Regions from separate parts of the Streptomyces sp. NPDC091387 genome, predicted to be linked through region 1. Evidence: riboswitches for the same ligand, from Rfam matches in the RefSeq annotation. Region 1 holds a riboswitch; each other region holds the start of a gene.

Region 1 (2,254 bases):
ACGGTTCAGCTCCTCGGCGGGGCGTACGTGCTCTACCTGGGCATCAGCGCGCTGCGCACCGCCCTGCGCCGCGACGGGCGGGCGCACGCCGCCGAAGCCGCGGGGGAGCGGCCGGACGGCGGGCAGGCCGTCATCGGGACCCGACGCGCACTGCGCCAGGGCTTCCTGACCAACGCACTGAACCCCAAGGCGCCGGTGCTCTTCCTCAGCCTCCTTCCGCAGTTCGTCCCCACCGGGGCCGACCCGCTGCCCAGGACGCTGCTGCTGGCCGCGATCGTCGTGCTGCTCGCACTGGTCTGGTTCCCGGCCGTGGCGCTCCTGGTGGACCGCCTGGGCCGGTGGCTGCGCCGGCCGCGCACCGCCCGCGCGATCGAGGGCGGCAGCGGCGCGGCACTCACCGCACTCGGGGCTGTGCTGGTGACCGGTACCCTGCTGCGCTGACCTCAGGTGCGGATCCGATGGCGGGGCGGAGGCGTCAACGGACCCGCCCGTAGTAGACGCTCTTCGTCCAGATCCTCTCCAGCCGGACCACGGCGCCAGTCTTCGGCGAGTGCCAGATCTTGCCGCTGCCCGCGTAGATGCCCACGTGGAAGACGCTGCGGCCGGAGTGGAAGAAGACCAGGTCGCCGCGTTGCCGCTTCGAGGCCGAGATGTGGCGGGTCTTGTTGTACTGCTGCTGGGCCGTGCGCGGGAGACTTTTGCCCGCCTTCTTGAACGAGTACAGCGTCAGCCCTGAACAGTCGAAGCGGCTGGGGCCGCTCGCGCCCCACCGGTATGGCGATCCCTTTTTCGACGCGGCGATGTTGAGCGCCTTCATCGAATGGGTCGCGGCCTGGGCGTCGGTCACGGCGCCGGGGACGAACAGCGTGCCACCGACAGCGGCGAGAGTCATGACCGAGGCCGTCGCGGCCCGGCCGAGCAGAGACGGGACATGAACCTGCGCACTCATGCGCAACCCTTCGTCAGCCGCCTGTGAAGGATGACCTGTCGGGTTCGGGCTGGCGAAGTTGCCCGGCCGCACAAGGCGGCTTCACCCCGAGGGACAACCGGAGATCCGGTCGGCCCGTTGTGCTCGGGTCCTCCACTCCTGCCGATCCACTCCTGTCGACCAGGCATCCGGACAGCGGCAGGACTCGGCGTCCGCCCGGACCGCCCCGCCGCGGTGGCGGGGGCTTGTCGTCCCAGGGATCTTGACTCACCGAACGCCGGATTTCCGAGGTGAAACAGTGATATGTGAGGCTCGTCACGGCTGGGCTGTTCGGGTGGACAGGGGGCCTTTCGGGGCGTTGCCGGAGGCCCCCTGCCGGTGCCGTACCAGCGGCGGAACGGGAGATTTCACCCATAGCCCATCTCGAAAGCGCAAGTTGAGCTGTCCCTCGTGCGAGGTATCGCCTACGCCGAACGAGCGAGATAATTCGGTCCACCCGTCGGGCGTGTCGGCGCAGGTGAGTTGATCAACTCGTCCGGGCCGGCGGCACGGTGACCCGCCCGGCGCGACGCTCGCCGTCCAGTACCCGCAGCGCCCGCGTCAACGTGGCGGAGTGGATCCGGGCTTCACCCCGCTCATGCATCAACGCGAGCGCGTCCCGCAGCGCCGCGGCGTGCGAGGCGAGCGCCTGCGCGGCGCGCAGGGCCCGGTAGGTGTCGTCGGCGTGGGCCGGATTGATCCGGCCCACCTGGTCGACGACTTGCAGATAGCGGTCGATGAACTCGCCCTCCGCGCGGGTCAGGGCGGGCAGCGGCGGGAACTCCGGTGGCTGCATCGGGGGTTCACCGCGCGACGGGCGGCGGCGGCACGGGCCCCCGGCTCTGCACGATGTGGTCGATCAGCCCATAGGCCTTGGCGCCCTCGGCGTCGAGGATGAGATCGCGCTCGGTGTCGGCGGTGACCTGTTCGGCGGAGCGGCCGGTGTGACGGACCAGCATGCCCGTCAGCGTCTCGCGCATCCTGGCCAGTTCCCGGGCCTCGATCTCCAGATCGGATGGCTGTCCCTGTACCGGTTCGGCGAGTTCCGGCTGCTGCAGCACGACCCGTGCGCCGGGCAGCGCGTGCCGTCGGCCGGGGGCTCCCGCGGCCAGCAGTACGGCCGCTGCGGCGCCCGCCTGGCCGAGGCAGAAGGTCTCCACCTCGCAGGTGAGGAACGCCATCGTGTCGTAGACGGCGGTCATGGCTCCGAACGAGCCGCCGGGGGAGTTGATGTAGAGCTGGATGGGCCGGTCGGGTTCGTTGTGTTCCAGGTACATGAACTGGGCG
Region 2 (2,254 bases), 140 kb from region 1:
TCCTCCACTACGAGACGCGCGCCTGGCTCATCGACGCGGAAGGCACCCCGCTGCGGCCGTCGGCCAGGGAGAGCGGCTGGTGGCGGATGCAGCCGGACGGGCGCGTGGAGGCGCTGATCACCCAGCCCACCGGTATCGCCGAGATCCTGACGGGCCGCGCGGCCGACGGTACGGCCGACCTCGCCACTCATCAGGTCGCGCTCGCCCCCACCGCCAAGGAGGTCAGCGCCACCCGCCGCCGCTACACCCTGACGGACGACGGCACGCTCGAATTCGTCCATGACCTCGCGGCGGTCGGTCTGCCGCTCCAGCACCACCTCTCGGCGCGGCTCCGACGCGAGGGCTGAAGCCGGGGTCGTGCCGGGACGTCTCGCAATCGGGCCCGCGCCTGCCCGCGGACGCGTGGCGTTGCCGTTGTCGGCCGGGCCCTCCTGCCCGAGGCCCTCACGAAGCCAGTCAAAATGTCCTGATTGAGTAATTAATCTGAGTAGTTACTAATAAACCTCAGAGTCCCTTTTCTGTGCCTCAAAAGTTACGAATATTGAGCAAATCGCCCTTTTCGGGCTCAGTGGCCAGCGTCACTCTCCCGGCTCCGGGCGCGGGGCGTCCGGCTTCGGTTCTCTGTTGCGCCAAGAAAGTTGACTTCCTCGTGAAGGTCTGATGGTGGGCGTTTCCTTTAATTGATCTTGCGAATCAATTGAGATCCGGAATTCAGGGCTTGTTTCGCTCGGTGTTTCTCGCTTACGGTCGCCGTCAATCCGGATGGAACGCCGAATCCTGCCGCCGTCCGGTAACCCGACCCACTCACGTACGGCAGGAGCGGGGGACCCAGGTTTGCCGCCGGTCCGGTATCCGGAGCGGCTAGGGGTGAAGTCGCCATCACGTGCGGCCGGACATCTCCAGTCCGAACCCGACAGCTCACCTCGCAGGCGGCGGAGAGGAAATGCGCCATGCCCATCATGGGTAAGCACCGTCGTTCCAAGTCCACCTCCCTGACCCGCGGTTTCATCGCCGTGAGCACGGGCGGAGTCGTTCTCGCGCTCCCCCTGATCGGGGCCGGATCGGCTTCTGCCGCACCGGCACACGCTGTCGTCGCGGAAAGGGCGGCGGCACCGACTTCCGTTGCGGCCAAGGGAATTGCCGTCAACAAGACGGAGTCCACCGTCTATTCCGTGATCTCCGGCGATTCGCTTTCCAAGATCGCCCGGGGACATTCCCTCAGTGGCGGCTGGGAGCGGCTCTACAAGGACAACCGGAGTGTGATCGGTGGAAACCCCGACCTGATTCACCCGGGCCTCAAGCTGACCATCGGCGCCAAGTCCGCGGCCGTCGCGCCCAAGGCGGCCCCCGCCGCCGAATCGAAGGCGAAGCCCGCGACGGAGTCCAAGCCCGCGGCCGACGCCTCGCAGTCGTCCGACCGGGCCGAGGGCACCGACCGCGCCGACCGTTCCCAGCGGACGGTCACGCCCATCGCCGAGGTGACCGACACCGCCGCTCCGGCCCAGGCCGCGACGGCGTACACCGACGACCTCGACGGCTGGATCAAGGAGTCGCTGGCCGTGATGGCCCAGAACGGCATCCCCGGCAGCTACGACGGCATCCACCGCAACGTCATCCGCGAGTCCTCGGGCAACCCGCAGATCGTCAACAACTGGGACTCGAACGCAGCCGCCGGCACCCCGTCCAAGGGCCTCCTCCAGGTGATCCAGCCCACCTTCGAGGCGTACCACGTGGCCGGTACCTCGACGGACATCCTCGACCCCGTCGCCAACATCACCGCAGCGTGCAACTACGCCGCGGCCACGTACGGCTCGATCGACAACGTCTTCGGGGCCTACTGACATACCGCCGCTCCGCCTTCGGGGGGAGCAGGACGCGCAGGGGTGGGAGGGAGCCGAGCGGCTCCCTCCCACCCCTTTTCTCGTGCCGTACAACCCTTACGCCTCATAGGCGGTCGAACGGGGCGCCAGGAAGGAAACGGGCCCTTCCCGGCGTCCCCCCGGACTCGCCCGGTCATCCTTGAACCGAGGAGCCGCTCGTGCGCACCAACCGTTCGGCCGCCATCGCGGCGGCCGCGTTCCTCCTGATGGCAGGGGCCGGCATCGCCGCCCCCTCCGCCTACGCCGGCACACCCGGCGGAACGCGTGCGAACGACCGCAACACCGATTTCAACGGCGACGGGTACGAGGACGTGCTCATCGGCGCGCCCGGCGGAACCGTCGGCGGTAAGAAGGGCGCGGGGTACGTGACCGTG
Region 3 (2,254 bases), on a different contig from region 1:
CCCACATGGCGTTGGCGCGGGGGCCGACGAGCTGCTCGACGCGCTCCTTCATCTCGCCGGCGGCCTTGTTGGTGAAGGTGATCGCCAGGATCTGGCCGGGGTGCACCCCCCGCTCGGCGAGCAGGTGGGCGATGCGGTGGGTCAGCACCCGGGTCTTGCCCGAGCCGGCCCCGGCGACGATGAGCAGCGGGGATCCCGCGTGCACGACGGCGGCGCGCTGTTCGGTGTTCAGCCCGTCGAGCAGCGCGGCGGCGTCGATCACCGGGCGGTGGGCCCCGTCGCGGTAGTACGCGTCGCGGGGCGGCGGGGGCCCGTCGAACACGCCCCCGAAGAGGTCCTCCGGCACCGCTTCGGGTGCGGAGTCCTCGGGGGGCGGCGGGGGCCCTTCCTCCGTGTGCTGGAGGCCGGCCAGGAAACTGTCGTCAAAGAGGCTGCTCATCGCTGTCCGAGTCTAGGCGGCCCTACTGACACCCCGGGCTCACATGGCGAACCGCACACCTCCGCGCGGCCACCCTGAGCGATGCCGGACCCACGCTGCGTGGCCGGTTCCCGTGCCTGACCTGCCCGCACCGCGTCCACTTCGGCAAGGTCACGAAAATGTATCGGGCATTTCGAACATCAACCTTCACAGCGGCACCATGAATTGGCTAGCGTGCACGTTCGGGCGGCCCGTACCCCCAGAGGCGATCCACGCCGAGCGGACGTCCACGCCGAATCCGGGCTGCCCGTACGGAGTCCGGAACCGGGGACCCACACGCAGCACCGGGGTGAATCGGTCCGAAATGCCCCACCAGGACCGTAGGGCAGCCTTCCGTTCCGCCCGAACCCGACAGCTAACCCGGTAGGCGGTCCACGGAAGGAGATGCCGGCCTTGGCGTCGCATCGCAAACCGCGCCCCCGGGTGCGCAGCACCACCCCGGCCATCGGATTCACGACGGTCGCACTCGCCTCGGTGACCCTGCTGTCCACGCAGAGCGCGCTGGCGGCCCCGGCCCCGAAGCCCAGCATCGAGGACGTGCAGAAGAAGGTCGACGACCTCTACCGGCAGGCGGGTACCGCGACCCAGCACTACGACCAGGCGAAAGAGGCGTCCGCCAAGCAGCGCACCGAGGTGGACACGCTGCTGGACGACATCGCCCAGCGCGCCGACAAGCTGAACGACGCCCGCCGGACGCTCGGGAACTACGCCGCGGCCCAGTACCGCGACGGGGCGCTCGCGCCGACCGCCACCTTCTTCCTGGCGAACGACCCGCAGTCGTTCTTCGACCAGACCCACCTGATGAACCGGATGGCCACGAACCAGCAGCAGGCCGTCACGGACTTCCGTACGAAGCAGGCCGAGGCGTCCAGGAAGCGTGCCGAGGCGGTGACGAGCCTGGAGACGCTCACCACGTCCCAGACCCGGCTGCGCACCAGCAAGCAGAACGTCCAGGACAAGCTGGCCGAGGCCCGCACGCTGCTGTCGAAGCTGACCGCGGAGGAGAAGGCGCGCCTCGCCGAGCTGGAGCAGAAGAAGAAGGACGAGGCCAGGCGCAAGGCGGCGGAGCTGGCGACGAAGCAGGCCGCCGCGAAGGCGGAGGCCGACCGCAAGGCCAAGGAGGCCGGGGGCGGGACCGGCACGGGCACCGGGAGCGGCTCGGGCACCGGGACGGGTTCCGGCGGCTCGGACAGCAGCGCGACGACGAAGGCCGGGAAGGTCCTCGCGTTCGCCAGGGCCCAGATCGGCAAGCCGTACGTCTGGGGGGCGACCGGCCCGTCCTCGTACGACTGCTCGGGGCTCACCCAGGCGGCCTGGAGGGCGGCGGGCGTCAGCATTCCGCGGACCACCTGGGACCAGGTGAACGTCGGGACCCGGATCGCGACGGCGGATCTGCAGCCGGGGGACCTGGTCTTCTTCTACGACGACATCAGCCACGTCGGCATCTACAAGGGCGACGGCATGATGATCCACGCGCCGAAGCCGGGGGCGAACGTGCGCGAGGAATCGATCTACTACATGCCGATCTACGGGAGCGTGCGGCCCGGCTAGGGGCGTTGCGGTACGGCGGGTGGCCCCGCGGCGGCGGCCACCCGCCGGCCGTTGCCCGGCCGGTCGGCCCAGGCCGGGCCAGGTCGGGTCAGGTCCAGAGCGTGGCGATGAAGATGTTGACGACCGTCAGTCCGCCCACCGCCGCGAAGAGGCCCTTCTCGACCTTCTCCTCGTCCCGCTTGACGTAGACGAGCCCGAGGACGACGACCAGGATCAGCAGCTTGA

The links. A riboswitch is a leader RNA that binds a small molecule or an ion and turns the genes downstream of it on or off. The one in region 1 is predicted to bind cyclic di-AMP.
Region 2: another riboswitch for cyclic di-AMP. It lies ahead of ACIQM0_RS09750 (transglycosylase SLT domain-containing protein); the one in region 1 lies ahead of ACIQM0_RS10415 (C40 family peptidase).
Region 3: another riboswitch for cyclic di-AMP. It lies ahead of ACIQM0_RS22290 (NlpC/P60 family protein); the one in region 1 lies ahead of ACIQM0_RS10415 (C40 family peptidase).

Annotation. Positions count from the first base shown of each region.
Region 1 is NZ_JBIVTZ010000004.1:223,829-226,082, reverse strand. It holds gene ACIQM0_RS10420 (LysE family translocator) at 1-441, shown strand, start outside; gene ACIQM0_RS10415 (C40 family peptidase) at 476-949, opposite strand; cyclic di-AMP (ydaO/yuaA leader) riboswitch at 953-1,149, opposite strand; gene ACIQM0_RS10410 (hypothetical protein) at 1,455-1,763, opposite strand; gene ACIQM0_RS10405 (ATP-dependent Clp protease proteolytic subunit) at 1,771-2,254, opposite strand, start outside.
Region 2 is NZ_JBIVTZ010000004.1:84,667-86,920, reverse strand. It holds gene ACIQM0_RS09755 (FABP family protein) at 1-347, shown strand, start outside; cyclic di-AMP (ydaO/yuaA leader) riboswitch at 759-945, shown strand; gene ACIQM0_RS09750 (transglycosylase SLT domain-containing protein) at 951-1,841, shown strand; gene ACIQM0_RS09745 (esterase) at 2,039-2,254, shown strand, end outside.
Region 3 is NZ_JBIVTZ010000010.1:248,439-250,692, reverse strand. It holds gene pcrA (DNA helicase PcrA) at 1-439, opposite strand, end outside; cyclic di-AMP (ydaO/yuaA leader) riboswitch at 699-864, shown strand; gene ACIQM0_RS22290 (NlpC/P60 family protein) at 863-2,029, shown strand; gene ACIQM0_RS22285 (hypothetical protein) at 2,118-2,254, opposite strand, start outside.